DNA from 4 places in the Lysinibacillus sp. FJAT-14222 genome. Region 4 is predicted to be linked to each of the others. Evidence: riboswitches for the same ligand, from Rfam matches in the RefSeq annotation. Region 4 holds a riboswitch; each other region holds the start of a gene.
What was found. Region 4 has a riboswitch for cobalamin ahead of AN161_RS13910 ((2Fe-2S) ferredoxin domain-containing protein). Riboswitches for the same ligand answer to the same signal wherever they lie in the genome.

Region 1: another riboswitch for cobalamin. It lies ahead of AN161_RS22100 (ABC transporter substrate-binding protein); the one in region 4 lies ahead of AN161_RS13910 ((2Fe-2S) ferredoxin domain-containing protein).
Region 2: another riboswitch for cobalamin. It lies ahead of metE (5-methyltetrahydropteroyltriglutamate--homocysteine S-methyltransferase); the one in region 4 lies ahead of AN161_RS13910 ((2Fe-2S) ferredoxin domain-containing protein).
Region 3: another riboswitch for cobalamin. It lies ahead of AN161_RS02315 (ABC transporter substrate-binding protein); the one in region 4 lies ahead of AN161_RS13910 ((2Fe-2S) ferredoxin domain-containing protein).

Annotation. Positions count from the first base shown of each region.
Region 1 is NZ_LIYL01000050.1:276,084-283,918, forward strand. It holds gene AN161_RS22090 (adenosylcobinamide amidohydrolase) at 1-751, opposite strand, end outside; gene AN161_RS22095 (iron ABC transporter permease) at 748-1,749, opposite strand; gene AN161_RS22100 (ABC transporter substrate-binding protein) at 1,746-2,720, opposite strand; cobalamin riboswitch at 3,154-3,337, opposite strand; gene AN161_RS22110 (acyl-CoA dehydrogenase family protein) at 3,613-5,280, opposite strand; gene AN161_RS22115 (long-chain-fatty-acid--CoA ligase) at 5,282-6,784, opposite strand; gene AN161_RS22120 (MerR family transcriptional regulator) at 6,777-7,166, opposite strand; gene AN161_RS29120 (hypothetical protein) at 7,254-7,718, shown strand; gene argS (arginine--tRNA ligase) at 7,648-7,835, opposite strand, start outside.
Region 2 is NZ_LIYL01000054.1:20,965-28,799, forward strand. It holds gene AN161_RS23050 (GNAT family protein) at 1-85, shown strand, start outside; gene AN161_RS23055 (NUDIX hydrolase) at 192-620, shown strand; gene AN161_RS23060 (DUF2089 domain-containing protein) at 1,031-1,396, shown strand; gene AN161_RS23065 (hypothetical protein) at 1,410-1,799, shown strand; gene AN161_RS23070 (hypothetical protein) at 1,810-2,091, shown strand; gene AN161_RS23075 (CPBP family intramembrane glutamic endopeptidase) at 2,343-2,792, shown strand; gene AN161_RS23080 (sigma-70 family RNA polymerase sigma factor) at 3,501-4,019, shown strand; gene AN161_RS23085 (DUF4179 domain-containing protein) at 4,016-5,029, shown strand; cobalamin riboswitch at 5,322-5,501, shown strand; gene metE (5-methyltetrahydropteroyltriglutamate--homocysteine S-methyltransferase) at 5,675-7,835, shown strand, end outside.
Region 3 is NZ_LIYL01000005.1:51,319-59,153, forward strand. It holds gene AN161_RS02305 (S9 family peptidase) at 1-1,868, opposite strand, end outside; gene AN161_RS02310 (precorrin-3B methylase) at 2,407-3,072, opposite strand; gene AN161_RS02315 (ABC transporter substrate-binding protein) at 3,125-4,126, opposite strand; cobalamin riboswitch at 4,303-4,490, opposite strand; gene AN161_RS02320 (TetM/TetW/TetO/TetS family tetracycline resistance ribosomal protection protein) at 4,672-6,612, shown strand; gene AN161_RS02325 (hypothetical protein) at 6,869-7,642, opposite strand.
Region 4 is NZ_LIYL01000029.1:56,859-64,693, forward strand. It holds gene AN161_RS13885 (S8 family peptidase) at 1-1,230, opposite strand, end outside; gene AN161_RS13890 (ATP-binding cassette domain-containing protein) at 1,550-2,386, opposite strand; gene cbiQ (cobalt ECF transporter T component CbiQ) at 2,386-3,156, opposite strand; gene AN161_RS13900 (energy-coupling factor ABC transporter substrate-binding protein) at 3,162-3,434, opposite strand; gene AN161_RS13905 (energy-coupling factor ABC transporter permease) at 3,436-4,182, opposite strand; cobalamin riboswitch at 4,326-4,511, opposite strand; cobalamin riboswitch at 4,729-4,917, shown strand; gene AN161_RS13910 ((2Fe-2S) ferredoxin domain-containing protein) at 5,055-5,426, shown strand; gene cobJ (precorrin-3B C(17)-methyltransferase) at 5,431-7,101, shown strand; gene AN161_RS13920 (sirohydrochlorin chelatase) at 7,116-7,835, shown strand, end outside.

The sequences.
Region 1 (7,835 bases), on a different contig from region 4:
GTTTTGGAATTTCAGGATGTGCATATGTCGCTACGCGCGCATGATAGACGTCTTCGATTTGCGAGGCAATTAATACTTCATGTGGTGCCCCAAATGCTCGCATCCGCCCCCCTTCCATTAGTAATAATTCATCACAATAGAGGGCAGCTAAATTCATATCATGTAGCACCATAATAACGGTTAAACCACATTCTATTGCTTCCTTTCGCACCATATCTAAAATTTGACGTTGATGGGCAATATCTAGATGGTTCGTTGGTTCATCTAACAGTAATATTTCCGCTGTTTGTGCAAGAGCTTGGGCTACAAAAACTCTTTGCTGTTCACCGCCCGACAAAAATTCCATCGATGTCTGTTCATAGCGTTTCACACCGGTTTGCATCATTGCATGTTGGACTGCTTGTTCATCGCGTTCAGTCCAGCTTGAAAAGAAGCCAGTTTGATGTGGATAACGTCCAAGTGATACTGCCTCACGTACACTGTTGGAAAAGGCATTGGCATGTAATTGTGGTAGTACCGCCATTTTTTTGGCCAATGCACGGGCATTGTAAGAGTTGATATTTTTACCATCTACTAATATAGTGCCTGCAGTTGCTGGTAATATGCCACTCATTACTTTTAACAGCGTCGATTTTCCGCTACCATTCGGCCCTAAAATCCCAAGTACTTTCCCTTTTTCAACGGAAAAACTAATATCATGGACGATCGGCACATCTTCATAGCCGCCAGAAAGATGTTTAACAACAATCATGCCCGTACCCCCTTACTTCTACGTTGCTTATAAAAAATATAGGAAAAGACGGGCGCCCCAATAAAGGCAGTAATTACGCCAATCGGTAGCTCTCTAGGCATAATAATTGTTCGTGCTATTAAATCGCAAATAATGAGCAAAGTTGCCCCATTTAAAAATGATAATGGCAATAAATGACGATGATCAGAACCCCAAAGCATCCGCGTCATATGGGGTACAACTAAGCCAACAAAGCCAATCGTGCCAGAAACAGCTACCGCCGCTCCAGTCAACATTGATCCACCTACTAAAATTAAATATTTACTGCGCTTAACATTGACACCTAAATGCTTCGCACGTTCTTCTCCATATAACAGAACATTTAACTCACGTCTTTGTGTCCAGAGCATGATCGAACCAATTATTACAAACGGAATAATCATTTGAACGTATGGCCAACCACGCATCGATACTGATCCGAGCAGCCAGCCAATAACTTGCCGTAGCTCCTCACCGGATAATGCAATCATTAAAGAAATTAAGGAGCCTAAAAACGAACTAAATATGACTCCTGTTAAAATAAGGGTTTCCATTTTCAGTGAGCGATCTATTATTCTAGCAAAGCCCATGACAGCTACCATCGTTAATATTGCACCTATCATACTGAAGGTTGGCAATGTATAATGGCCAACTACCGGTATTGATACACTAAAGAAAATCGTCATCACTGCGCCAACAGATGCACCCGAGGAAACCCCTAACGTATAAGGATCTGCCAATGGATTTTTTAATAAACCTTGAAAAGCTGCCCCTGCAATGGCAAGAGACGCCCCGACAAGCCCTGCCAGCAGGACTCGAGGTAAACGAATTTTCCATAAAATATTGGCAGCTGTTTCATCAGCCGCCTTATTCCACAATACTTCTAGTGGAACATGAACCGAGCCTATCGCTACGCCACACCAGATGCTAATGATCAGAAGCGTAATTGCTGTTACATAGGCTATTAATATTCTACTCACTGAAACGCCTCAGGGTAGATAGCTTTCGCTAATTCTTCAAGACCATCTGCTAAACGCGGACCTTGACGACTCGTCGTATTTTCATCTACTTGTACAATGTCCTTGTTTTTCACGGCAGTAATTGTCTCAAAGCCTGCACGTTGTGGAATTTTCGTTAAAATATCAGGTACATAATTATATGTCACTACAATGACATCTGGATTTTTCGCGATAATTTGTTCAGCATCAATTTTATACCAGTTATCTGCATCTGCTGCTACATTTTCGGCATGAATCATATTTAGCATTTCATTCATAAATGTACCTTTACCAGCTGTATAAATTTCTGGCTCATCAGACGTTTCTACAAAGACTTTCTTTGGTTTAACACCCTCAAGTTTTGTTTGAACTTCTTCAACTTTCGCCTTCATATTTGCGACAATTTTTTGAGCCTCTTCTAGCTTCCCTGTTGCACGACCTAGCTGTTCAATTGATGTGTATGTGTCATTAAAGTCTTTAGCATTTGCAACAACAAATACCTTCACGCCTGCAGCCTCAAGCTGTTCAATTGCTCCTTCTGAAAAAGTCATACTCGATGCATGCGCAAAAACGATATCTGGCGTTAAAGCAATAATTTGCTCAATATTATACTCCATGCCCCCAACCTTTTCTTTTTCAGTAGCCTCCGCTGGGTAATCATCATTATCTGTTACACCAATTATTTCATCATTTAAGCCAAGGCCGAATAAAATCTCAGTGTTACTTGGAATGAGCGAGACAATTTTTTCAGGTGGTGCTTCTAGCGTAATATCCTTGCCAGTCGCATCCGTTATCGTCATCGGGAATGCTGCTTCGTCAACTTTTGATGTCTCTTGTTGCTTCTGCTGTTCAGAAGATGGTGACTTTTCATTTGTTTCCTCTTTTGCATTACATCCAGCAACCAAGCCAATAGCTAAAAATGCTGATAATCCTATTTTCCAAAATTTCTTCATGTGAAAATCCTCCTTAGTTTATCTGTGCGTATATTTTAACGACTTGTTTTTCTGATTTATCGATATATTTTAGCTTTTATCGCACAAGGTTGTGGGTTTATCAGCCGACATTGGGTTTATCACCCAACATTATGAGTTTATCGCCTAACATTGTTGTTTTATCACTCAACATCGGGTTTATCGCTCAACATTGTGGATTTATCGCCCAACATTTTAGGTTTATCACCCAACATTATGAGTTTATCGCCTAACTTTGTTGTTTTATCACCCAACATCAGGTTTATCGTTCAACATTGTGGATTTATCGCTCATTTTTTCAAATTTATCGACATCAATCTTACAAAACAAATACCCCTCATCACAAAAAGATGAGGGGGTCAAATTTGCACAAAAAATACGCATACAAAATCCACCACCCTATCCTCGTAGGCTGCAACGTGTTTTCTATAAAGGCAGGTCTCCTGGCTCGTGCTCCATTCGCTTTTTCATGCCTTCCCGAAATTTTCAGTGGCGCAAATTGAAAAAACTCACACATACAGTGGCGGGACCGCATCGGAATTACACCGATTTCCCTTTTCACTTTACATAAGTAAAGAACCTTTATAATATTCAGTTGATTTTTATTATACATGAAAACAAAAGAAGTCGCCTCCATTCGAGACGACTTCTATTTGGACACCTACTGAAAAGTAACATAACCCGCATTCATCTCACAACCTATAGAGGTGGGAGACTTCTATAATTAAAGTTGCACTTATGTTACAAAAACATTTGTAGCTGACACTTTGCTTTCGCTACAAAAAACACCTGTAGCTGACGTTTCACTTTCGCTACACAAAACATTTGTAGCTGACGTTTCACTTTCGCCACACAAAACATTTGCTGAAAGAAGTTAAACTATATCTGAAAAATACTGGACCGTTTTCATTGGTGCACCCATTTCTCGCAATGCCCATGTGCTCTCTAAATAAATATCTGCTAGCTTTTCATATTTGCCGCCGAATTTTTGTGCCCATTCGACCGCTACAACACTTTCATATAAATGTGCCATTTTTTCTGCGACCTTTTTTGCTTCAAACGTTTTCGTCGCTTCATCTAAACCGCTAAATGTTTGCAAAGTCGAGTCTAATTTTGCTAATTGCTCCACTACAATTTCCACTAATGGACTGTCAGCTAGTTTTTCTAGACGTTCCTCCATGACACGAACAAACAATTCATGGACATGAAACTTATCAACTAAACGAATGAGCTCTAAAGCTAAAATATTGGCAGTTCCCTCCCACACAGTAAGCACCTGTGCATCTCTTAATAAGCGAGGTGTTACAAAGTCTTCAATATAGCCATTTCCACCATGTAATTCAATCGCTTCACTCGCATAATGTACCGCTTGCTCTGCCGTTTCTTTTTTCATGATAGCAATATACAAGCGATTCAAAATGATGTCCTCTTCATTCCCCTGTCCACTTGTAACTTTATCGTACTGATGAATAAGATCAAAAACTGTCGCAACCTCCACATGAAGCTTGGCAGCGAATTTCCCTAGCGTATCCTGAATCATAGGATATTGCGTTAAAGGCTTACCAAATGCCTGACGATTTGTCACATAGTGCTTCGCCTCTAAATAACCACGGCGCATAATGCCTATAGATGCAACAGCATTGCAAATTCTTGATAAATTAAGCGCCTCCAGCATATAATATATTCCTTTATTCGGCTCACCTACGACATAAGCTAGTGCACCATCAAATTCCACCTCACCCGAAGGTACGGCTCTAACGCCAAGTTTATCCTTCAAACGTCGAATGCGGAGGTTATTAACTGTTCCATCCTCTTTCCGCCATGGAACCGCAAATAATGTTAAGCCCTTTGAGCCTGCCTGAGCCCCTTCCATACGTGCCAATACCATGGCTACTCCACACATTCCTGCGTTTGATGCGAAATATTTCTCACCATATAAACGATACTGATTGCCGTCCTGTTTTGCCTCTACAACATTCGCACCAACATCAGAGCCACCTTGACGCTCCGTTAAAAATGTCGCTCCCTCATATAGCTCGGTATCTCCTGTTGCACAAACATGTGGTAAAAAGCGCTCCTTCACCTCATCACTCGCATAATGGTCAAGGAGATAAGCAGTTGCCATTGTTAAAGTAACAGGACAGTAAAAGCCTGGCTCAGTATGGGACAGTATATAACCTTGAGCAAAGCTATACACATAGTTGCCCTTTCTACCTAATTGCGGAATATCTTTATGCACATAGCCAACAATGCCAGTATTGTACGTCTCTTCAATTGTCTTTTTATAGCCATCATTAACCCAAATCTCTGACACTTCTTCACCATAGGCATTATACCTTTGTAATCGAGGTTCACCCTCTCTATCCGTATGTTTGGCTCTCACATCAATATCTCCAGCACAAAGCTCACCAAAATCTGTTAACTCGCGTGTTGCATATTCCACAAACTCTTTATCTAGCATCATTTCTAAAACTTTATGAAGTGTATCATTATCCTTAAAAAAATTCGTTGTTTTCATTTCTTCCTGCTGTAAAACCTTCATGCTATCTCACCTCTTGTCCCTTCAAAGTTTGTTTTAGTATTTTGCCCGATGCATTCCGTGGTAGCGCTTCTACACGTTCAAAGATGCGTGGAATTTTATATTTAGCAAGATGCTCCTCCAAATAAGCTTTAAGTTCGTCCTCGTTAATTTCTATTTTAGAAGCATAAACGGCCTTCACCGTTTCTCCCCACTCTGGATGTGGTACACCTATGACAGCAACCTCAAATATTCCCTCATAGCTCAACATACGATCTTCAATTTCTTTCGGATAAATATTCACACCGCCAGAAAAAATGACATCCTTTTTACGATCAACAATCCAAATATATCCATCCTCATCCACGCGAGCCAAATCACCCGTTTTCAGCCAGCCATCTATAAATGCAGCCTTTGTTGCGATATCATCCTTGTAATAGCCCAGCATATTACCTTCACCAAGTAACACAATTTCTCCCACTTCACCAACACTGACATCTTCTCCATTGTCGTTAATAATGCGCAGCTCCGCTCCAAGTGGTGCACGCCGGCCAATACTTCCCGCCTTCGTTGCATGTTCTCTGCCAAACAATAACGAACCATTCGGACCAGCCTCTGTTAAGCCATAAACGCAAGTTAAATTATCTGTGCGGAAAGCTTTTTGTAGATGCTGGACTTCGTTTTGTGATAAAGGCGCTCCACCATAAACCCACCATTTCATCGATGATAAATCAGCCGTTTGCAATCTTGGCATTTGGGCAGTTAATAAATAAGCGACAGGTGCACCAAAGAAATGTGTTGTCCTTTCCTGCTCAATCGAATCAATAAACAAATCAGGTGTAAACGTTGGTGTTAGCACATTTGTTGAGCCTATAAGTACGCCTGCCATTAAAAATAAATGTAATGGAGCCGAATGAGTCAACGGCATCATGAGAAGGATTCGGCTTTCAGGCTTTACTTCCATTTCAACTGCAATCATTTGCGCTACAGTTAAAATATTGCGATAGCTGAACAACACACCCTTTGGTTTTCCCGTTGTACCCGAGGTATATAAAATCGTTGAGACATCATCTTCATTAAGCTGGCAATCAATAGTTTGAGTGCTCGCCTGTTGAATAAGCGTTTCATAGTTTAGCCAACCAGCCTGCTCTTGACCTGTTTTAATTTTTAAAGGGACTATCGTGATGTTTTCGACTGCTGCAAAAATGACTTCATGTACTAGAATAGCTTTAGCATCCGCATGCTGCGCTACATACTCAACCTCTTGCAGCGTAAATTTCGCATTTACTGGAACGACTATAGCTCCAATGCGCTGAATAGCAAAATAACTAACGACAAACTCTACAACATTCGGCATAAAAATGATAACTTTATCGCCCTGCCGCACACCTTGCTCTAATAAAGCATGACCAAAACGTGTCACTTGCTCATCTAAATCATGATAGGTCACTCGTCTGCCTTGACAAACAACCGCTTCAATCATAGAGTACTTTCGGGCATTACGTGCTAACAAACTCGAACTATTCATCATGCATCTCTCCCTTTAAAGTTAATAATTTTTCAGTAAACACGCCTTGTAATTGCTGCAACTCATTTTTCATTTGCGTAAGCTCTGCTATTTTGCTATCAATTTCTTGAATTTTTTGCTCCCCATATTCAACCGTACGCTCCAACTGCTGAATGCCCGTGCGATCAAAATCAAACAGCAATACCATCTCCTTGATCTCCTCAAGTGAAAAACCGTAACGCTTTCCTCGGAAAATAAGCTTAAGCTTCGCCAACTCTTTTTTTGAAAAGGTTCGTTGATTAGTAGATGAACGATTAGGATTAAGCAGCCCAAGCTCCTCGTAATAACGAATTGTCCGTGTCGAAACATTAAACTGCTTAGCCACTTCTTGAATCGTCTTCAACAGCATCTCCCCCTTCCCATTTTCCATCAGTATATCATTGACGTTAACGTAAACTGCAACGAAATATTTGAAGTTTACAGAAAAATATTGTTTAAAGAAGATGAATTGATCAGTTCAGGGATTTTATCCGGCACTTCGATGATTCTATCCGTCGCTCTGGCGGTTCTTTCCGTCGCTTTGCTGGTTCTTTCCGTCGCTTCGAATCCTTTCCGTCGCTCTGGCGGTTTTTTCCGCCGCTTTGCTGGTTCTTTCCGTCGCTCTGGCGGTTCTTTCCGCCGCTTTGCTGGTTCTTATCCGTCGCTTCGAATTCTATCCGTCGCTCTGGCGGTTCTTTCCGTCGCTTCGAATTCTTTCCGTCACTCTGGCGGTTCTTTCCGTCGCTTTGATTCTATCTGCCACTTCAACAGCTCTATCCATCTAAGCCATGTCAACACAAAAAACCCCCGGCACATTGTCGTGCCGGGGGCTGGAAAGACTATTATTACATTTTTTCTGGTGCAGATACGCCGATTAAGCGTAGTGCGTTGGCAATTGTTGTACGCACAGCCGTAATAAGCGCTAAACGAGCCTCTGTTAGCTCTTTATTTGAAGGGTCTAACACTTTTTCAGCGTTATAGAAGCTGTGGAATGTAGCTGCTGTTTCTTGGATATAGTTAGCGATACGGTGTG
Region 2 (7,835 bases), on a different contig from region 4:
AGGCTTATTGAGGCATTATGAATATACTTGTGGAAAGTTTGATGATTTATATATGTACGCAATCATTAAAGGAGACCTCAAATGAATTTAAAAAGGCGAGAGTATCCTTATGTCGCTAATTGGGACTTTTATGGAATAAGAAATGATCAGACTTTATGGAGGGCTGTTGAAGAAGAGAATGGAGGAATAGGATGAGGAAAGGACAGATCCGAGCAATAGCTATTTGTGTATTTAGGAAAGGCGATTCGATACTTGTCTCTGAAGGCTTTGATGAAGCAAAGGGAGATCATTACTATCGGCCAATTGGTGGAGGAATTGAATATGGGGAGACAAGTTCTAAAGCAATAAAGAGAGAAGTGCTTGAAGAAATCGGGGCAAATATAAATAACTTAAACTATTTAGGTACAATTGAAAACATATTTACATATAACGGTGACCTTGGACACGAAGTAGTTTTTGTATATGATGCTGAATTTGTTGAAAAGTCCTTTTATGAAAAACCTTCTTTTTTCGGACAAGAAGATAATGGTGCAATCTTCAAATTGCTTTGGAAGCCAATTAGCGATTTTACAAATAATAAATTAAAATTAGTTCCAGACGGATTAGTCGATTTGCTTTAGATCACTAAATGAGTTAAGAACCTTCTTTCTTGTACAAATTGGGCGGCATTCCTGTAATAAAAGATAAAATTGTGAAGTAATACACTTAAGCTATCGGTTGCTATAGTTCAATAAGGTGTATTAAAATAATCAATCTTTTTTATAAAAAACCATACCTAGTTATAAAAGTAACGCCATTTTGATCAATCTTTTTTCAAAATGGCGTTTTTCTATTTGTTATTAAATATGTAATAAGACAATAAAATTATTTAATTTTAAAACCTAAAACAAGCATAATCCCTTTCTTAAGAAAAAATATTAAGCGATAAATTAACATTATTGATTTTTTGAATCGAAAAAATTAAATATGTTATTTATATTTTTAATTTCTTGTTGTATAATCGAATCAACTAAAAGAAAGGAATGTCATTATGGCTTATAAAGTAATCACAAATTGTCCTGTCTGCAGTAAAACATTGAAAATTACAAAGTTGCAGTGCTCTCATTGTCACACGACGATTGAAAATGAGTTCGAATTATCTAAGCTGGCATCCTTATCAAAGGATCAGCTTCATTTTGTGGAAGTATTTTTAACATGCAGAGGGAATATCAAAGAAGTTGAAAAGGAACTAGGGATTTCGTATCCAACAGTTCGAGGCAAGCTAACAGACATCATTTCATCCCTTGGATATATACAGAAGAAGAAAAATGAAGTAGACGAGAAAAAAATTGTCACTATGTTGGAAAATGGCGAAATCACAACAGAAGAAGCCATTAAACTTTTAAAAGAGGAATAAGGAGGAATATATCATGAAAGAGGAAATCTCAAGAGTGTTAACAATGGTTCAAGAAGGTAAGATTGATGCAGATAAGGCATCCGAACTGATTCAAGTATTAAAAGAGAAAGCAGAAACAGATGATAATCTTTTAGAAAAACCGACTAAATATTTAGATAAAACTTTAAAAATTCGTGTTGTATCAGCCGAAAATGATAACGTTACGGTCAATTTGCCTTTAAAGCTTGTCAAGGTTGTATTAATGGCTGGACACAGCATCGCAGCGAGTATTCCTCAATCAGAAAAATACGTTAAAGATATTGACATAAACCTTATAATAGAAGCAATCGAAAACGAATTAGATGGCCAAATTGTAGATATTAAATCGGCAAATGGGGATACCGTTTCGGTCATCATTGATTAGTGATTGGCTTATGATGCATGTAAAAGTGAAAGCAAAAGACATTCGGTTTACCATCCCGATTCCATATGCTATTTTAAACATTGTTATTTCAATTTTGTCTTCAAAATTTATTCAGCAAAATGCAAACAAATGGACAAAAGAGCACTTCGAAAGAAAAAAACTGGACTTTACCTTTCCACTAATAGACAAAGAAACGCTAAAGCCTATGGTTAAGGAACTGAAAAATTATAAAGGGCTCGTGCTAGTAGATGTCAAAGCTAAGGACGGTACTGAGGTTAAGGTTAGATTATAATTTATTATAGAAAATTTTTTGATGTAAGATACTTCACTATACAAAAAATATTATTTGTATCTGTTATTTAAAAGTTCTTGCCTATGTACGATTTAGATTAGGATTACTTTTATCTATTCCTGTACTAGTTTTTGTCGTATTGAATGCATTAGGTGTTGAACTTAATAATTTGATGAAAGCAAGTATGCAAGCAAGCTTATCTTTTAGCAGTAATATCTACAATAGTTGCAGTTACATTTGAAGAGATACTAATGCGAGGTATTTTATTAAATGGATTCATAAAAGCTTGGATTCATAAAACGAATATGATTTGGTTATCAGTTATTGGGTCCAGCATGTTATTCTCAATCGCACATGCTGGAAATATGCTTGCTGGACAAGCGGTTGATGCAACTATGCAACAATTATTGGATACAACAGGTATGGGGTTCTTTTTTGCTGCTATATATTTAAGAACGAACAATTTATTAATTCCAATTATAGCGCATTTTGTAGTAAATATAGTCTCTGAGTTACAAGTATTAGGTGTTGATTTGACGCAAGTTGTGAATGAGAGTACACAGGAAACAAATAATTTAGTAGAGTTTATAGTTATTGGAACGGCATCGTTAATTTTAATAACTTCCTCATTTATTTACTTACGAAAAAAGAAATCTGCTGAAGTCTTAGGTCGTATAAAAGGGGATTATTCGTTTAAATAATACTCATTATCGTTTAATGTAGATTTGTCTACTATTCATAAAAATTATTCATAAGAATGACAAACTTAGCTGATTGTTACAGAATCAAAATACATGTTCGTTGAAGATAAATACATATATTTGTTGATTTTAAAACGGGAATACAAAAAGAATCGGGCAATATAAAGTGTGGCCACTAAAAATATTTTGAATTAAAGAATATGATGCTTTATGTAAAGCTTTTAGACATATTAAAGGGATCCCTTCAGAAGAATGCGGATTAACAATGTTAAGGAAATTACGAAAAAACAAGAGCAAACACATCATTAGTGTTTGCTCTTGTTTTTTAATCCTTCCTTTGTTCGGTGGACAATCCAATATCTTTTAAACTAACTGAATGTGTGATATGAATGTATCAAATTATTTAATGCTAAGTAACTTGATATCTCTTTCTTCAAAATAAACGACGAATTCAATCTTCCGTACTTCTAGCTAAATGAGAGAAACTTTAAACAATAATTAAATCCCCAGGTATCAATTTATCCTTCAAACGATTCAACTATTATTGTCGCGTACTCACACGTGCATAGCCAAATTGGATATTTGCGGTGCATCTCGCCTTTGTAGTCGGACCTACGTAAACTGGAATTATAAAACATTTAAATTCTATGCAACTATTTACTATTCAAAAAACTCTAACGGTGTGTAAAGAAAGAAGAGGTGTTAAAAATGGAATCTGAATTTCTAGTGAAAAAAGCGCAAAAAGGAGATGGAGAAGCGTTTATACAATTAGTTAGGCAATACGAATTGATTCTTTATCGTACAGCAAAGAGATTAGGTCTAACAGATGAAGATATAGCAGATTTATTGCAAGAGACGGTATTAACTGCATTTGAAAAAATAGGCACTTTAAAAGAGGTAAAATATTTTAATACGTGGCTTTGCCGCATCTTATTGAACAATTGTTATCGCTTTATGAAGCAGCATAAGCAGGTTGTACCGCTCGATTCGGAGACACTAAATGCATTGGCACATCAAGATAATTTATCAATAGAGCTTGATGATGCGTTGAATAGCTTAGATGAAAATTATCGTATTGCGTTAACACTTTATTATGTGAGTGGGCTAACAACAAAGGAAATCAGCGAATTTCTTCATGAACCCGAAGGCACTATTAAATCGAGAATTTCGAGAGCAAAACAGCATTTGAAAAACAACTATTATGTTGAGGAGGCGCAACCGCAATGAAAAAAAATGTAGAGGAACGTATACTGCAGGAAATGAATAAAGAGCAAGAACTACCGCAATCGATTCGAATGGCTTTTGATCAATCCTATGAACTAATTAATCAGCAATCCAAGAAAAAAACTCGATTATCATGGCTAAAAGCTATATCAGCAGCAGTAGCGACAATTGCATTAACTTCAAGTGTCTTGCTAACAAATGATTCGGCATTAGCAACATTAAAAGCCTTTTTTGGATTTGATGATCCCGGGTTAGAGGTTGCAGGTGATAATGGGGATGTGCAATATGTAGGACAAACACAACAATCAGAAAATATCACTATTGCACTCGAGCATTTATTTGCAGATGCTTATCGACTAGGCCTGCAGTTAAATATTCAATCTGAAAATATCGAAATGGACAATTTGTATTATATGAGCGTGGAATATCGGCTCTATAATGCACAAGGCGTCGAAATAGATGCCCTTGTGTCGGATACGAAGACAATAGAAGGACCAGGAATGTATACGGGCTACCAATTCCAATTAGAAAATATAAAAAATAATGCCACAACACTGGAAATGCTGGCGGAGTCTACTACAACAGCTGTTCCCCCTTTAGATGGTGCAAAATTAGTCATTGAAGAGGTGCATTTTGTAAACAAAGAAGGAGGGATTATTTCAGTAGATGGAGAATGGGCATTTGATTTACAGCCTGCCACTGTTGAAACACAGGTCTTTGTAGCGCAAAACGAGGTGACAGGTCTTGAATTACAGCAAGCTATGTTATCAAACGGTTCAATGTATATTTCCTTTACAATTAACCGTAATATTGAAGATGAAAATTATATTTTCGATACAGCACTACTAACTAGCAATAATGAAGCGTTCTATGCAAATGGTGCAAATGTTGAACGTACGAATGAATATACTACTATTAATTTAGTTTTCCCATACAGCATATGGAATGAACAGCAATCTCTTTCATTAGCTGTGAAGGGCTATGAAAAATTAAGATTAGTGAAGAAAGAATAATTTGATATTTCTTTTTTAACCAACTGCAAAGACTAGTTATTTAGAGGTATGGTCAATAATGTCCTAGCTTGTGGAGATTCATTCCTATAACCAATACCAAAACATGATTATGATAGTGTTCAGATAAATCGCTATGAACCATTGGGGATGAATACGGGTTTAGTTTAGTCATACTTATGTTCATAGCGATTCCATTTATAGTAATCCAATCAGATTAGAACAAATAAAGCGATGATTAGTTTAAAAATAATTTCTACTATTCTGAAATGTATGTTATAGTAGGAGCATAATTGAATATTGTGTAAGACTTGGTGCCAAATGAGAGTTTGGCTTAAAAGGGAAGTCGGTGAAAATCCGACGCTGTCCCGCAACTGTAATTCGGAGCAAATCACAAATGCCACTGGGAAACTGGGAAGGCTGTGAGGCGTGTTGATGAGAAGCCAGGAGACCTGCCAATTTCTAGTACACACCAAATACCTACGTGGAATAGGTGGTGAAAAGTGACCAAATAGGCACTGTGCGATAACAAATGATTTATGCGAAAGTATATACTTTTTTCGTATTGTTTTAGCATAATAATTTTAACATGCAGCCATTTTCCGAGCAGGAGATGGCTTTTTATTTTTTTCTAAAAAGGAGATTGACATGACCTATACAAGCACACTCATTGGTTACCCGTATATAGGGGAAGATCGCGAATGGAAAAAAGCATTAGAAGCATTTTGGCGCAACGAACTTTCTGAAGAGGACTTTGAGGAAAGATTAAAGAAAATCCGTTTATCTAGAATTGATAAGCAGCTACAACTTGACATCGATATGGTGACAATTGGCGATTTTACGTATTACGATAGAATGTTAGATACGGCATTGATGTTTGGTCTAATCCCAAAACGCTTTAACTGGCAAGGAGGGAAAGTTGATTTACCTACCTACTACAGCGTAGCAAGAGGAAATAAAACAGCCGTAGCTAGTGAGATGACAAAATGGTTTAATACAAACTATCACTATATTGTTCCTGAGTATGAGGGACAAGCCTTGCAACTAACAGAAAATAAAGTGTTAGCCGATTTTTTAGAGGCGAAGGAAGCGTACGGTATTATTGCGAAGCCGACATTGATTGGTCCCTATACATTTTGCAAGTTAACGAAAGGCTACAGCAAATTCACACAAGTTGAATACTTATTAGCCTTATTACCGCTCTATACGCAGGTATTAAAAGAATTAGTGGAGGCAGGGGCAAATTGGATTCAACTAGAAGAGCCGTCCCTTGTCACAACCCTTGATGCAGCAGAGATCAAGCTTGTGCAAGAGATTTACGACCAGTTAGCCGTTGCCGTTCCAGAGGCTAAGATCATGCTACAAACTTATTTTGAAGCATTATGCGCTTATGAAACATTGATTTCATTACCTGTACAAGGATTTGGTCTAGACTTTGTTCATGGCTATAAAGGAAATATGGCGTCACTTCGTCAATATGGTTTCCCTCAGGATAAAGTATTGGCAATCGGAGTTGTAAATGGACGTGATATTTGGCGTTCCAATCTAGCGGAGGTCAATGCTACGATTCAGGCGATTGAGCATTTAAGTAATGCAGCGGAGCTATGGATTCAACCATCCAGTAATCTACAACACGTACCCATTACAACTGCTCTTGAAAATGAGATTGACCCTGTTCTAAAGCACGCATTGGCCTTCGCAGATGAAAAAATCGTAGAAATTATAGAGCTGACTACATGTAGACGAGATAAAGAAGGTACCTTACAACACAATTTTTCAGAAAGTATGAAGGCGATTGAGGCTCTAAAAAATCATCCAATCCGTCAAAACAAGATGGTCCATCAAACAGTTCAAACTGTGACAACGCAAGATTTTGAACGACATAGTGAATTTACTCAACGTCAAAAGCTGCAGCAGCAAGCGTTAGCGTTACCGCTATTTCCAACGACAACAATCGGAAGCTTCCCGCAATCTGATGAGGTGAAAAGGAATCGTAATGCTTGGCGTAAAAAACAATTATCGAATGAAGCCTACGAAGCATTTATAGAGCAGGAAACAAAACGCTGGATTACGATACAAGAAGAACTAGATATCGATGTACTAGTTCATGGTGAATTTGAGCGTACAGACATGGTCGAATACTTTGGTGAAAAGCTGACTGGTTTTGCATTTACAGAAAAAGCATGGGTCGTTTCCTATGGATCACGCTGTGTCAAGCCACCGATCATTTATGGAGATGTTGCATGGGCTTCACCAATTACTGTAATAGAGTCAGCCTATGCCCAAAGCTTAACAATGCGCTTTGTAAAAGGCATGCTGACGGGGCCAGTGACGATATTAAATTGGTCCTTTGTGCGAGACGATTTGTCACGTAAAGATGTCGCTTATCAAATTGCATTAGCACTTCGTAAAGAGGTTGAAGCACTAGAAAAAGCAGGTATTTCGATTATTCAAGTGGATGAGCCAGCTCTAAGAGAAGGTTTACCGCTCCGAAAAGAAGAATGGGGTGCTTACTTAGATTGGGCTGTCAATTCGTTCAAGCTTGCTACTTCTAGTGTCAAAGATGAAACACAAATCCATACACATATGTGTTACTGCGAATTTAACGATTTCATTGAACCAATTAGCGCGCTAGATGCAGATGTTATTTCCATTGAAACATCACGAAGTCATGGAGAGCTTATCTCTTCACTTCAAGTGAATCCATATACAAAAGGGATTGGTTTAGGCGTATATGATATTCATAGTCCTCGTGTACCGAGCGACGAAGAAATGCTAACTATTATGAGAGATAGTTTGCAGGTGCTTG
Region 3 (7,835 bases), on a different contig from region 4:
TTACGATGTTTCAAGGCGATAAATAATTGCTCTGCCTGTTCAATTGGACAACGATAGTCTTTTTCACTGTGTAAAATTAACAACGGCGTCTGCATATTGTCCACATATTTCAGTGGCGAATGATTCCATAGCTTCTCTATATTGTCTAGTCCCGCTTGGATTTGCCAGTCATTGAAGTAATATCCGATATCACTTACGCCATAAAAGCTTATCCAGTTAGAAATGCAACGTTGAGTAACAGCAGCTTTAAAGCGATTTGTATGACCGACAATCCAGTTTGTCATGAACCCCCCATAGCTCCCACCTGTAACGCCGAGACGGTTTTTGTCAATGAAATCATAATGCTTCAATGCATAATCAACAGCGGCCATTAGATCATTATAATCATTGCCGCCATAATCACCACGAACCGCATCAACAAACTTTTGACCGTATCCATGGCTTCCGCGAGGATTCGTAAAGAGAACCGCATAACCTTGTGCAGCAAGGATTTGGAATTCGTTAAAATAGGAGTTGGCATACATAGCGTGCGGTCCACCATGGATTTCAAGAATAAGTGGATATTTTTCCCCTTCTTCATAGCCAAGTGGCTTCATCATCCAACCGCTTACTTTCCAACCATCTGCCCCTTCATATTCAATTGCTTCTGGAACAGATAATTCTCTCGTCTTTAAAAATTCTTCATTAACTTTAGTGAGCTGTTCCTTTTCACCAGTATTTAAATTAACGTAAAAAAGATCACCAGGATTTGTCGTAGTGCTGATTGCAGCTACAGCTTTATCATTTTTATGATCAAGTGAAAAACCATAGACATACTGCTCATCATTCATAGTTGGATATAATTCTCCAGAAAGATTGCCAAAATAAATAGCTGTATTTCCGCGATCTGTCACTTGGAAGTAAAAGCTTTTACTATCCTCCAACCATTGAACATGCGGAGCAACAACACCTTGAAGGAAATCACCTACGACAAAATCACCGACAGGCGCGTCAAAATCACTCGTTACACATGTCTGATTGTTATTTTCTAAATCATAAATCCATAGCTTTGCATGTGTCGCATTTTCAAATTCACGTTCACTTCCAACATACGCTATGAAGCGGCTGTTTGGAGACCATGAAGTTTGGTAGAACATCCCCGTTCCTTCCGTAAGCTTGCGACCATGTTTCGTCTCTAAATCCAATAAGTAAATATCACTTATGAATGAAAAATCTAGATCCTCTGTTAAGTCTGCAATGTAAGAAAGATATTTACCGTTCGGGGACCATTTACCGAGCTGTAAATTATGTTTCCCTTCCGTAACTAGCTCTAATTCTCCAGATTCAAGATGGACGATTGCAATTTGAGAAAATTGCTCCATATCAATAAACCCAGCTGCATCTGATTTATATTTCATCTTTTCTATTTCAAGTGGTTTAAGTTCTTTGTCTTCTTTCTGATCCTTTTCAGCTTTATCATAAATGCTTTCATCTTTACCAAGCTTTACTGAGAAGGCAATTTTCTCTCCACACGGAGACCAAGTTGGTGATGTCGCACCGTTTTTACAATTTGTAACTTGTTTCGCTTCTCCGCCTGCTTTAGAAAGAACAAAAATTTGTGGCTTGCCATTTCTCGTTGACACAAACGCGATTCTACTGCCATCTGGAGACCAAACAGGTGAATTCGTTTTATCTTCGCCAAATGTCCATTGTTGAGGATTTTTTTCATTCAAGTTTATGTAAAACAAATTAGACACATAGTCCTTTTTCTTCTCATCAATATGAGTCTCTACATACACAACTTCTGTTCCGTCAGGTGATACTTGTGGATCCGCCACTGATTTTAATTGGTATAGATCTTCTGGTTGAACCCCTTGTTTTAAAGTCATATTTTAAATCCCCTTTGTGTGAAAATTTCATTACCTAGTATAATATTTCGATACTCTAAGTATTATTCCTTCTTTTAAGGAGGAATTGTTTTTACTCAGAAACTTTTTTGGAGAGATATTATATTATTTAACAATTGTCAACTACATCACAAGGATACGAAATAAAGTAAAATTTGATGACAAACCAACAGTGCTTTAAGTATATAGTGTTGAAAATAGTCAAGTTATCCAACCTTATGTAGAACGAGACTAAAGGCTTTTCATCTAACACTAGCTATATGAAAACCAAACAACTTAACACTGGCCAAAAACTTAAAACGCGCAAGAAATCAATTTTAGAAATGTTGATTTCTTGCGCTTTTATGATGTAAAATTTTTAATTTTGCTTTTCTTATGTCCCAGCCTCTTTATTAAGCCAAATCGACATACTGATGATAAAACACTTCTCTCTTTTTATCATCACATGAAGCGGTTTATCGGACGTACCTAGGAAAGCACCCAGTCGGTACAGAAATCAAGCCCACGTGATGATAATGAGTCAGATTAAGTCTTTCCAGTAATCAGCGCATTTTGTTCTACGATAAAATTTATAAAAGGGTTCATTCGGGCGAGCATGTTCCTTATAGAGACTAATGATTTGCTTTAATAAGTCTTCAATATGCTCAACACCTACCCTTTTAGCAAACAGTGTCCCAGCTTGTGCATTTGCACCCATAGGTACTGCCCCTAAATAGACATCAAAGCTATCCTTTTGATAGACAAGTCCAATATCATCATATACCGGATTATAACAAGCAGAAGCGCAGCCATTTACGTTTAAACGTAATCTTGTAGGGACAGATATTCCTTCTAATGATTGATATAGCTGTTCAGTAATCGGTGCTGCCTCCATTTTATCCCCATCACAGAAATCACAGGCTTTCATCGCCACAATTGGTCCTTGCTTTGCCACATACAGGCCAGCCTCTTCTAGCTCCTCAATCGTATTTGCTACAACTACTGATGGTATAGATAATAATATACTGTAAGAGGCAGAGTATTTGATTGCACCTGTTTCTCCTACAACTTTTGCTATTGTTTGGAATTGTGCAGGGGTATAATGTTTATTAATAATGCCTGGGCTTACGGCAAGACGGGTAAAATCCCCATTACTGTTTAGCTTTTCGAAGGTTTTGTCTGGTATATTCGTATGAAATTCGTTCATAAATACTTCTCCTTATGAAAAAGGAGCTAGCAAAACGCTAGCCCAGATTTTTTTAGTTTTTAAAGCTGTCAGGATAGAAGCCTTTTGCTAATACTTGAATGGCTTCTGCAGCACGAACCCCTTCAGACGCAGCAGAAAGTGGTAAGATCACAAAGCGTTCATTTTTGACTGCTTCCATTTCTTTCAAGGCTGGATCATTTTTTAAGAAATTTATTTTTTCTTCCGCCGTTGTTTCTCCGTAATCAACGACAACAACAACTTCTGGATCACGTTCTACTGCATCTTCTTTTGACACAGTAGTCCAACCTGATTCCACATCACCAAAAATATTTTTACCACCAGCAATTGTCACAAGCTCATTCATAAAGTTTTGTCCAGCTGTAAAGACATCTTTATCACCACTATCAAACACTAAAACGCGTAAGTTTTCCCCATCTTGTGGTAATTTTGCACGTACAGCCTCCACATCCTTTGTCATTTGTGCAATTAATGCTTCTCCACGATCCTCAACACGGAAAATTTTTGCGATATTTCGAATATCTGCGAAAATATCTTCTAAAGTTGGTTTCGTCATACTTGAGGCTGTATGTAAATAAGAGTGAATCCCTAAAGTTTCAAGCTCTTCCTGTGTACCAACACCTTTCTCTCCAAAGGCGCTTTTCCAGCCCCCATATAAAAAGTCTGCTTCAGCATCAATAATCTGTTCCTTTGTAGGATACTGTTCAGCTAACATAGGTACTTTATCGTATGCAGCTTGTAATGGCTCATAAATTTCGTCATCTAAGTAAGCCGTCCCTACCATTGAATCTTCTAAGCCTAAAGCCAACATAATTTCTGTCACGTGCTGATTTAAGCTAATCGCTTTTTTTGGTGCTTCCTTATATACTTGTGTTGTTCCATTATTTTCAATCGTTATTTCTGTCTTTTCAGCTTGTGAAGGCTCTACCTTCTCACCTTGTGTAGCAGATTCTGGTTTGTCCTTTTCACTACATGCACCCAATATTGCCATCAATGCGATCGCAAAGACTAGCCACAAACTTTTCCATTTCTTCATGTCCTCTTCTCCTTTGATGTTAAATATATAGAAAGAAATCATTAGACTTCTTTGCTATCAAGTTACTTTGACTAGAAGTTAAAAAAGGGCATAAAAAAATCCCCTTGTTTCCAAGAGGTTAGCATAGTGAAAGAAGGGTTTTTCAACCTATTCACTATCCCCATCCTCGTGGTTTAAGTAAAAGAATACATATTGGCAGGTATCCTGGCTTAGGTTCATCATCTATACGCCTTCCCATAGCTTAGCTACAGTGGCATCTCGTATAGACTCCCCATTTACAGTTGCGGGACAGCATCGGATTTGCACCGATTTCCCTTTTAAGCAAATGACAAAGGTCATTTGCACCAATACGTCGTTATATTTTATTGTTGTAAATGATATTGATAAACTAGCAAATTCACAATCTCACAAAAATACCAATAAATCATAATCATAAATATATTAACACTATTGCGACATAAACACTAACTATTTTTATACGAAATATTTTTTAACCCATTCTGTTACAATGTTGATAAACGAACTAATAGAAACGAGGATTTTTTATGCATGTAACAATTGGTGTACTCGCTCACGTTGATGCAGGAAAAACAACATTTTCTGAGCAGTTACTATTTCATACAAACAGTATTCAAGCCCGCGGACGAGTGGATCACCAGGATACATTTCTAGATAATCATGAGCTGGAGCGTCAGCGAGGCATTACAATTTTTGCGGAGCAAGGTCGCATGTCGCTTGGAGATGATACATATACGTTAATCGATACACCTGGGCACGTCGATTTCTCTCCAGAGATGGAGCGTGCCATTCGGGTTATGGATTATGCCATTATTATTGTTAGTGCAGTTGAAGGAATACAAGGTCATACGGAAACAGTGTGGCAACTTTTACGCCAATATCACGTCCCTACCTTCTTTTTTATCAACAAAATTGATCGTGAAGGGGCAGATGTTGAAGCCGTTATGGCACAGCTTCAAAAGGATTGCTCTGAGGATGTACTATTCGTAGATGAACCGCTCCGTTCTGACTATGTTTCAACTCACATGATGGAGTGGCTTGCTGAACGTGATGAGCAGCTTCTCGATGCTTTTCTAAATGAAACATTGGATAGTTCCAACTGCCTTACTCATTTACAAGCGATGATTAATCAAGAAAATGCCTTTTTGTGTTTTACTGGCTCTGCCTTAAAAGATATTGGGATAAAGGAATTCCTAGCACAGCTTCCCCTACTTACAGAGACACATTTTAACAATAATGTAGCGTTTCAAGGCGAAGTCTTTAAAATTCGTCATGATGGACACCAACGCTTAACTTTTTTAAAGGGATTACAAGGTACATTGCATGTGCGGGATGAATTTTCGTTTGGTGATGTGACAGAAAAAGTGACTGAGATTCGGCTATATAATGGCAGCCGTTATGAAACCGTACAAGAGGTTAAAGCCGGAGAGATTTTCGTAGTCAAAGGGATTAGTCAGGCAAACATCGGCGATATCATTGGTCGTGCAAGCAACTCGCAGCCCTATGAATTAGTGCCAACGTTGCAGGCAAAAGTACAATATGAAGGCGATCAGCATATAAAGGAAGTTTTAAAAACTTTTCGCATGCTTGAAGCAGAAGAACCATCATTACGTGTTATTTGGCATGAAAAGTTTCAAGAAATTCATGTACATATTATGGGTGTCATCCAACTCGAGGTTCTTATCGAAGTGCTCAACAAACGCTTCTCTCTAGACATTTCATTTGGCGAACCACAGATTTTATACATGGAAACAATCTCAACAACTGTGACAGGCTACGGTCATTTTGAGCCATTAAAGCATTATGCAGAAGTCCATTTATTAATGGAGCCAAATACACGTGGTACTGGCAATACATTTGTCAATGCATGTCATGCGGATGATTTATCGGTTGGGCATCAACGACTCATTGAAAAGCATTTATTCGAGCGCGATCATCATGGGCTGTTAACAGGTTTTCCCGTGACAGATATACGCTTCACTCTCTTAACGGGGCGTGCACATATTAAACATACTGAAGGTGGCGATTTCCGAGAGGCAACATTCCGTGCATTACGTCAAGGGCTAGAGCAAGCAGAAAATGTATTACTAGAGCCGTATTACCGCTTTAAGCTTAAAGCCCCTAGTGATTTTATCGGCCGCATGATGACCGATATTCAGCAAGCTTCTGGAACATTTGACGCGCCAATCTTAACTGAAAATAATGCGATTTTAACCGGACGTGCCCCTGTCGCAACATTTATGAGCTACAGTACAACCTTTGCCGCCTACACCAATGGTAAGGGCGTACTCTCCCTACAATTTGATGGCTATGATTTGTGTCACAATACTGAAGACATTATCGCGCAAATTGGCTACGATAAGAACGCCGATCCTGAATATACATCCTCTAGTATTTTTTGTGCAAAAGGCAAGGGTTACTCCGTTCCATGGCAGGAAGCGGAGGCAGCTATGCATTGTACTAAATAGATTTATAAAAAAAACAGGACTTGATTTTAGTTATATCAATGTCCTGTTTTTTTGTGTTTCGTGGGATTTGCTGGGTGATTTCGTGGGGATTCTTGCTTCGCGCGGGTATTTGCTTTGCTTCCGCGGGTATTCGACCTGCTTCCGCGGGTATTTCCTTGCTTCGCGCGGGTATTCGCTCTCCTTCCGCGGGTATTCTCCTACTTCGTGCGGGTCGCCCCGAGCATCTTTAAATCCTTGCCGCGGATATTTCTAAACTTTACAAAGCTTGTACCGTTTCCCCATCCTGTTTAATAAAGCGATAGGAAGGCTCCACGACTATATAACCATGAGCATTTGAAAAATCAATTATTACCTTGCCAGGTCGACTTTTTAAAAGTTGTAAATTATCAATTAATTCAAGCAATAGCTCATGCCCGTTACCGCGTGGGTGCCAGTTTAAATGATAATCATTCAATTCACTCACAGCCTGTAAAAATTGCTTAAATTCACGCTCTACAAAGTTTATCAGTTTAGCATTTTCTTGTTTCGCTTCATCACTTGTTGATAAATCCTCCAAATATGTTTCATAAAAGCGCATCACTATCGAACACAATAAATCATTGACACGAGCAGCACTTAGTATTGCCTTAGGGACTTGGGAAAGTCGCTCTAAATTTGGTTTTGCACGAGTCGAATCGATGCGAGTAATTAAATGATAATGCTCACCATTCACCTCGTACACAATTGGATTTGTCGGCATATACATCATAAAATCATTTGTTTTTGTTTTAAGCTGATCTGTAATGTTTGCCTTTGCAAAAAGGTGCCCATTAAAACTTTCATTTTGAATCCAAATAATATCTTTGTTATAAAAAATTTGATCAAACAATCGTTCATTACTAATAAGATTACTAGCTAATAATTGATCGACAAGTGATTCTACGACCATTCTTGTTGTAGCTTTCTTGGCAACTTCAGTGCGTGGTTGCTTACAAATTTCCATATCTACATATTGCGATTCTTGTGCTGTACATACATGAATATTCGTCATACGTGCATCCTCTTTTCGTACATATTTTTCAAAACGGAAGTATTCTTTCGCATAAAAAAAGGATTTCCTACAACAAGAGGAAATCCTTCATTCTATCTTTTTCACTCATCACATAATGTCAAATTATACCCAAGCATAAAAGAATTGCCTCGAAAGCGACTACCTTCTCTTATTTTGGGCGTTTGACGTACAG
Region 4 (7,835 bases):
ATACTGTAATGCTTTCACAGGATCTACTAGACCATGTCCATATGTAAGATCATACCCCGTCTCACCTAAATCCTTTGCAGTCTGTTCGAGAATAGCTTCTATTTCATAAGGCTTTAAATCTGGGTATTTTGATTTTAATAGGGAAGCCACACCTGCAACAACAGGAGATGCCATCGATGTTCCACTAAATTTTACAAATGATGATCCTTTTTTCTCATCATGAACTGTACTATAAATTTCTTCACCTGGAGCTACTAGGTCAACCGATGGACCATAATTTGAATAGCTTGATAGTTTGTTTCGATCATTCGTAGAACCTACACTAATAACACCTTCGTATGAAGCAGGGAAGGAGTAGTTATCTGTCGATTCATTTCCAGCAGCTGCGACAATGGTAATTCCTTTATCAATGGCTTTCTGAACTGCATCCTCTAACAGTGGAGATGTTCCGTAGCCGCCAAGGCTCATATTAATAACATCAGCGCCTTGCTCAATGGCGTAAAGGATGCCTTGTGCAATGACGAAATCATTGGAACCTTCTTTTCCGTTGAATACATCAATCGGAAGAAGTTTGGCTTTTGGATTAATCCCGTGTCCTCCAATGCCATTATCTTTTGCCGCGCCAATAATTCCTGCTACATGCGTTCCATGATCACCAGGATAAGAAGTATTGGCAGGTGCTGCAGCATTATATGGTGGTAGCACTTGAGATTTTAAATCTGGATGTTTAAAATCCACACCAGAATCGATAACGGCTACTTTTACATCATTGTTGCCCGCTAATTCTAGTGCTTTATCAATTTGAAGTAGGTTTAAATGATACATATCCTGTTTCTTTGGATCTGTTTTTGTGCCAAAGGAATGATACACATAGCTTGGGGATACACTTTTAACCCCTTTTTGTGTAGCATAATATGAAACTGCTTTTTCTAAATTTGTTCCTTTGTTCAGTTGGATAACATCGTAACCTAATGAAGGGATAGAGCGGATCACTTTTGAGCCAATTTTATTATGTACATTCTTATCAAGACCGGAATGTTTGACGATAATCGTATCCTTGCTAATCCATTCTTTTTGATTTTTAAATGTTTGGTCCTTATTGCTAGCTACTTTCACTAAATCTTGGTTCTTTGCTGTTTTTTGTGGAGCTTCAGCAAAGGCAGAAGTAGCAGGAACCATTAGTGCTGCAGATGCTACTAAAGCGATTGATTTCTTATTCCATTTCTTCAATTATATTTCCTCCTTGAATGTCTTATTTTGTGACATCTATACTAATACGAATGGACGATAGAAAAGTTTCGTAATAAAAATATATTTTTCCAAAAGAACCAATCCGTATTTTTCTATTTAATACATGGTAAAAAAGTTGCGTTAGCAGACTAAAAGGGGAGGGAGTTCGAATACCCTCTTTGACCAATAAGTGTCCATAGCTAAAACAGACTTATAGGCTACGGGTGTCCCTTATCTAATCGATTTGTGAGATTGCAGTCAAGGAGAGTGAAAAAGCACGCAACAATAATCCCCAACAGGCTATGTTCCTAAAAATGTTTTAAAGCTGCTCAATAAGTCTTTGTAAATCTTCTTTCGATCGAGGCATTATAATGTTTTTCTCAATTAGTTTTTTGTTTTGTAAGGCAATCGTCATTTCAAAGACCCATGGACGTTCAAGATGGGCTCTTTCAAGCAAATCCTCTTGAAAGAACATTTCAACTGGATCCCCATTATAAATAATTCTCCCAGCTTCCATGACGATTATTTGATCTGCCCATTCATATGCCAAAGCGATATCATGCGTTGCTAGTAAAATTGTTCGTTCACCGTTCTCTAATGTAGCTAAATACTGTAAAACTTGTGCAGCATAATAATTATCTAGCCCAGCTGTCGGTTCATCTAATAGTAATACGGAAGGTTCCATTGCTAGTACTCCTGCCATTGCGACACGTTTTTTCTGTCCAACACTTAAAAAATGTATCGGTTTATCGAGCAATGCTTCAACTTCAGTTTGAGCGACAGCCCATGCAATTTTCTCTTCAATTTTTTCAGTTGTCCAGCCAAGATTCAGAGGCCCAAATGCAATATCCTGCTTAACTGTACCCGAAAAAAGCTGGTTGTCTGCATCCTGAAAAACAATACCAACCTGTTGGCGTAATACTTTTAATGCTTTTCTACTATAATTAAGTTCTTTGTCACAAAAGGCTATACTTCCAGTGGTTGGCTTCAAAATTCCATTTAAATGCTGAAATAACGTTGATTTCCCAGCCCCGTTATGACCAAGTAAAGCGATTTTTTTCCCCTTTGGAATCTGTAGTGTAATATCTGTTAAGGCATGAGTTCCATCTGCATAAGCGTAAGATAAATGTTTTAATTCAAAGAATAAGTCTGTCATCAGAAAAAACCTCCATAAATGATGAGGAATATAAAAATTGCAGCAATACCTAGCCAGTTTTTCATGTTATAGGTAACATCCTCCTGCCAATAGACAGTTTCGCCACCACGTGCTTCCATCGCATTGTTTAATTCACGACTTCGTTGGAACATCTCAGCAAATAAAGCTGTGATCAGCATTGATACTGAGCGAAGCCACTGCATAGGGGAGCTGTAACCTAGTCGAGCCTGCTGGGCAAGATGAATTTTTTGCATACTATCTAAAAAGATAAAAATAAATCGATACGTAAGTTCTACTAGTTCTACAAACAAAGTGGGAAGTCGCCAAAGTCGTAGGACGTGACAAATAGATTGTACCGATGTCGTGAGAATTAAAAAATACAAACAGCTAATGCTGCCAAGGACGATGAAAAAAAGCTGTTGCGCTGTCACTAGGCTCGCACTGCCTACAAAAATTGTCCAACTATTAAGAGAAAATGACCAAATGTGTGCAGGTAGCGTGCTCGTTGATGGCGTTATCGAAATTAAAATAGATACTAAACTTGACAGTAAAAAAAATCCCGGTAGCAATAGTAGTTTTGCATAATATTTAATAGGGATTTTTGCGCTTAAAATGATAAAAGCACTCATTACAATAAATGTAATGAGTGAAATTCGTTCATCTCTCATGATAAGCGACAATAGAAGAAGTCCAAGGGATAACGTCATTTTTTCTAGCGGATGAACAGACGCTAGCTTATTCATATAAGCATACTTATCAATGAGTAACATAGCGTTTAACCTTCTTTATGTTTGCCGCGCATTAAACCGATGAAATAGCCGATAAATCCAGCGCCGATAGCAGCTTGTAGTGCGAATAATAAGCTTTCAATTTCACCACTTGGTGGCTCCCATAAGCTTTCAAACCATGGCTCGTAGTCAGCATTTATTTCACTAATTGCTGCTTCCGCTTCGCCATCAGCACCCTCAAATTCTGCGCCCTTTTGGATAAATAGGGGGATGATTGCTAGTAACACAACAATTGCTAAGAGCAGTAAGTTTTTTTTCATTTTAGTGTGCCTCCTTTGCTGAGAAAACACGTAATGCTTTTAATTCGCTCACATTGTATTTTTTCAAGAAGTTCATAACGATCACTGTTAAAATTCCTTCACTAACAGCAAGAGGAACTTGTGTTAACGCAAAAATGCCAGCAAATTTTGTGAATGACGCCATAAAGCCTCCGACTTCAGATGGGAAGGCAAGGGCTAGCTGTACAGAAGTGACAACATATGTACCTAAGTCACCAAGCATTGCTGCTAAAAAGACAGCTACTGAAAAGGATAGTCCCATTTTTTGTGAGCCCTTAAATACATAGTAAACAATAATAGGACCAACAATTGCCATGGAAAAGGTATTTGCCCCTAATGTTGTAAGACCACCATGTGCTAAAAGTAAAGATTGGAATAATAATACGATTGTTCCGATAACACTCATGGCTAGTGGCCCAAAAAGAACTGTCCCAAGTCCAACTCCTGTCGGATGTGAGCAACTTCCCGTTACAGAAGGGATTTTTAAGGCTGATAGCACAAAGGCAAAGGCACCCGATAGACCTAATATCATTTTTGTCTCAGGATTTTCATCAATGGTTTTACGAATAGAACGTAATCCTAAAATAATAAATGGAATCGATACGACCCACCAAAAAATCGCCCATTCAATCGGCAAAAAGCCCTCCATGATATGCATCGCAAATGCACGATTTGGCACGAATAAAAATGCCAGTAAGAAATAACTAAGCTTCCAACCTGAGAATTTCAAATATCTCTCCTCCTAACATTAAATTTTTCGATTGTAGCGTGCGAAAATAAAAAAAACACTTCTCCAATTGCGGAAAAGTGTATAGCTAAAAAAGCAAATAGAATTCTAATCTGCTAAGCCGCACACCTATCCTCGTAGGTTGAAACGATCACATATTTTTCGGCAGGTCTCCTGGCTTTAGTTCAACGTTTTATAGGCCTTCCCATCCTTTGGACAGTGACATTATCTATAAAACTCTCTAGTACAGTGGCGGGACCGCGCCGGATTTGAACCGGCTTCCCTTTTAAGCGAAATGACGAACACTTCGCACCGAAAAAAGATGAAGTTGTGAGATTTCACGACAAAGTGTAACATGAATTTCCATATATATGCTATACTTTTTATGAAAAAATGTTTAATTGAGTCTCAATGTCGAAAATTCAGATAAATAGAGAACTAATGTCACATTTTTCTAAAAAAATTAATATAAATGTCACAAATTAAGAAAGAAATATTGAAATTTTAAAAAAATAAGCTATGATAGAAACAGTTTTCAATTACATAAATTCATATAAAACGTCCATAAGTGCTTGAATATTTTCAAGATAATAGGGAAATCGGTGAAAATCCGATACAGCCCCCGCTACTGTAATAGCTGATGAAATCGCAAAGGCCACCATTTATAAAAAAAATGGGAAGGTGCGAAAGTAAAAGGAAGCTTAAGTCAGGAAACCTGCTTATGTGATGATGCATGCAAACTTTTCGGAGGGAGAAGTTGAAGCGAGAGCGAGTACCCGTATATTCGTTTTTATTTAGCTTCTACAAAACCTTTACTCTTCCGTCTAGAGTAAAGGTTTTTCTTTTTCCTAAAAGCAAATGAGGGGAGAACAACTATGACAACTTGGAATTTAGAGGGGATGAAAACACATCTTTTTATTTGCAATGGTAGTAGCTGTATGAAAAAAGATGCAGAGGAAATTACACAGGCAATCCGAGATGAAATACAGTTGCTGGCACTTGATAAGGAGATACATACGACAAGGACTCGCTGTAATGGCAGATGTAAGGATGCTTGCGTTGTCATTGGATATCCTCAAGGGAATTGGTACCGTGTGCCGACAACGGAGCATGCGAGGGCACTCGTGCAAGATTTAAATCATGAATCGTTACATAATGAGCATGTCTTTACATTGCGTGAAGGTTCGTTACAGCGGACAGCACAAACAACAGCCATTAAAGGCATTGAAAAGGTGAAAGAGGGGTAACAAAATGGCGCAAAAAGGTAAGATTTTCGTAGTTGGCTTTGGCCCTGGAGATTTTAAACATATTACGACTCGTGCTGTGGAGGCACTACAACAAAGTGATATGATCATTGGTTATAAAACTTATGTTGAACTTATTCAGGATTTAGTTAGCGCAAAGTCGATTATTAGTACTGGTATGACAGAGGAAGTTTCACGTGCACAGGAAGCAGTACGTCAAGCAGAGGCTGGAAGTATCGTATCGGTTATTTCGAGCGGAGATGCAGGCGTTTATGGCATGGCAGGATTAGTGTATGAGGTATTAATCGAGCTAGGTTGGACAGAAGCAACTGGTATCGAGGTTGAAATTGTTCCAGGCATTTCGGCTATTAATTCGTGTGCAAGTTTACTAGGTGCTCCAATAATGCATGACGCCTGTACCATTAGTTTAAGTGACCATTTGACACCTTGGAATTTAATTGCAAAGCGAGTAGAAGCGGCAGCAATGGCGGATTTTGTTATCGCTCTTTATAACCCAAAGAGTGGCCGTCGTACGAGACAGATCGTAGAGGCACAACGAATTTTATTAGAATATCGTTCGCCAGATACGCCGGTAGGACTTGTGAAGAGTGCTTACCGTGATCGCCAGGAAATTACGATGACGACTTTAGCAGAAATGCTGGAACATGATATCGGCATGTTAACAACGGTTATTATCGGGAATTCATCAACGTTCTTCTATGACAATAAAATGATTACGCCGCGTGGTTATCAGCGCAAATATACACTTGGTGAAGAAAAACAACCGTTACGACCACATCAACGACTTAGAGATGAAAATGAACCTTGGGCAATGAATCAAGAAACAGGGAAGGCACGTAATGATTTTGCGACAGATCCCAATGCCAATCGAATTAAGCCCAGTTTAGCCATAACACCAGAACCGAAGCCTAAAAAATCATCACTTGAAATGGCGACAGCAGCTCTAACAATGGTGAATGGAACAAGTGCTATGAAGGTAACACCTAAGCTTGTTCAACAAAAAATCCAATCCATTTTTGAATTAGCTGTTAGTCCAGGGGTAGCCAATAAGTTCTTTACGCCTCAACAAATGATGACGTTAGCGGAGGTCGTTGGTGAGGAAGGAACGATGGAGTATACACCAGACCATCAAATTCATTTGAAAATTCCAACGGCTGAGCCTGAAGAAATTACTGCAAAGCTTCGTGAAGTGGGCTTTTTACTAACACCAATTGGTGACGTGCTATCGTTAAAGGCTTGTGACTTCTGTTACGGAGAAAAGGCCGATTCGATTCCTTATGCGGAAGAGATTCAAGAAAAGCTTGGAGGTATGTCGTTACCGAAAACATTAAATATTGGCTTTAATGGCTGTGGTATGGCATGTTATCGAGCCGTATTTGATGATATTGGTATTGTTTATCGCAAAAGTAAATTTGATGTTTTTATTGGTGCTAAGCCGGTTGGCCGTACTGCACATGCTGCCCAGCCTGTTGTTGAGGGCCTAGAGCCTGAACAGCTTATACCGCTTATCACAGACATTATCGAAGAGTATAAAGCAAATGCACATCCAAATGAACGTTTGTTTAAATACTTTAAGCGTGTGAAAAAGATCCTACATTTTACGTATCAGGATATGTCTTCAAAAATAAAAGTAGAGCCAGCTCCGTGCGGCGACTAGTGAGGAGTAATGAGATGAAAGCAATTTTATTTGTCGGCCATGGGAGCCGTTTAGCAGCAGGAAATGATGAGGTACGCACGTTTATCGAGCAAATGACACCTCGTATTGATGAAAGCTTTTTAGTGGAAACATGTTTCTTAGAGTTTGCATCTCCAAATATTGAAGAAGGTATTACGAACTGTGTGAAGAAGGGTGCTACAGAGGTACATGTTATTCCGATTATTCTTCTTCATGCTGGACATTCAAAACTTCATATTCCAGCAGAAATCGAACATGCGCGTGAGCATTATCCAAATATTACGTTCACATATGGCCAAACAATCGGTATCCATGACGAAATATTTGCTATTTTAGAAGACCGTTTAGCAGAAATTGGCTTTAATGCTGAGGAAGAACATAAGGATACTGCCATTTTATTAATTGCACGAGGCGGTAGTGACCCAGCTGCAAATGGTGATTTTTATAAAATTACACGTTTATTATGGGAAAAACTCCCGGTTCAGTATGTAGAAAGCGCCTTTATGGGTGTCACAGATCCTCGTGTTGAAGAAGGAATTGAGCGCTGTGTGAAGCTGGGTGCTAAAAAAATCATTATGCTACCGTATTTCTTATTCACAGGTATCCTAATGGAACGTATGAACGGCATGTGTAAGCAATTTAACGAAAAATATGCTGACTGTGATATTCAAATTGCCAACTATTTTGGCTATCATGAGCGTTTGCAAAATGTGTTA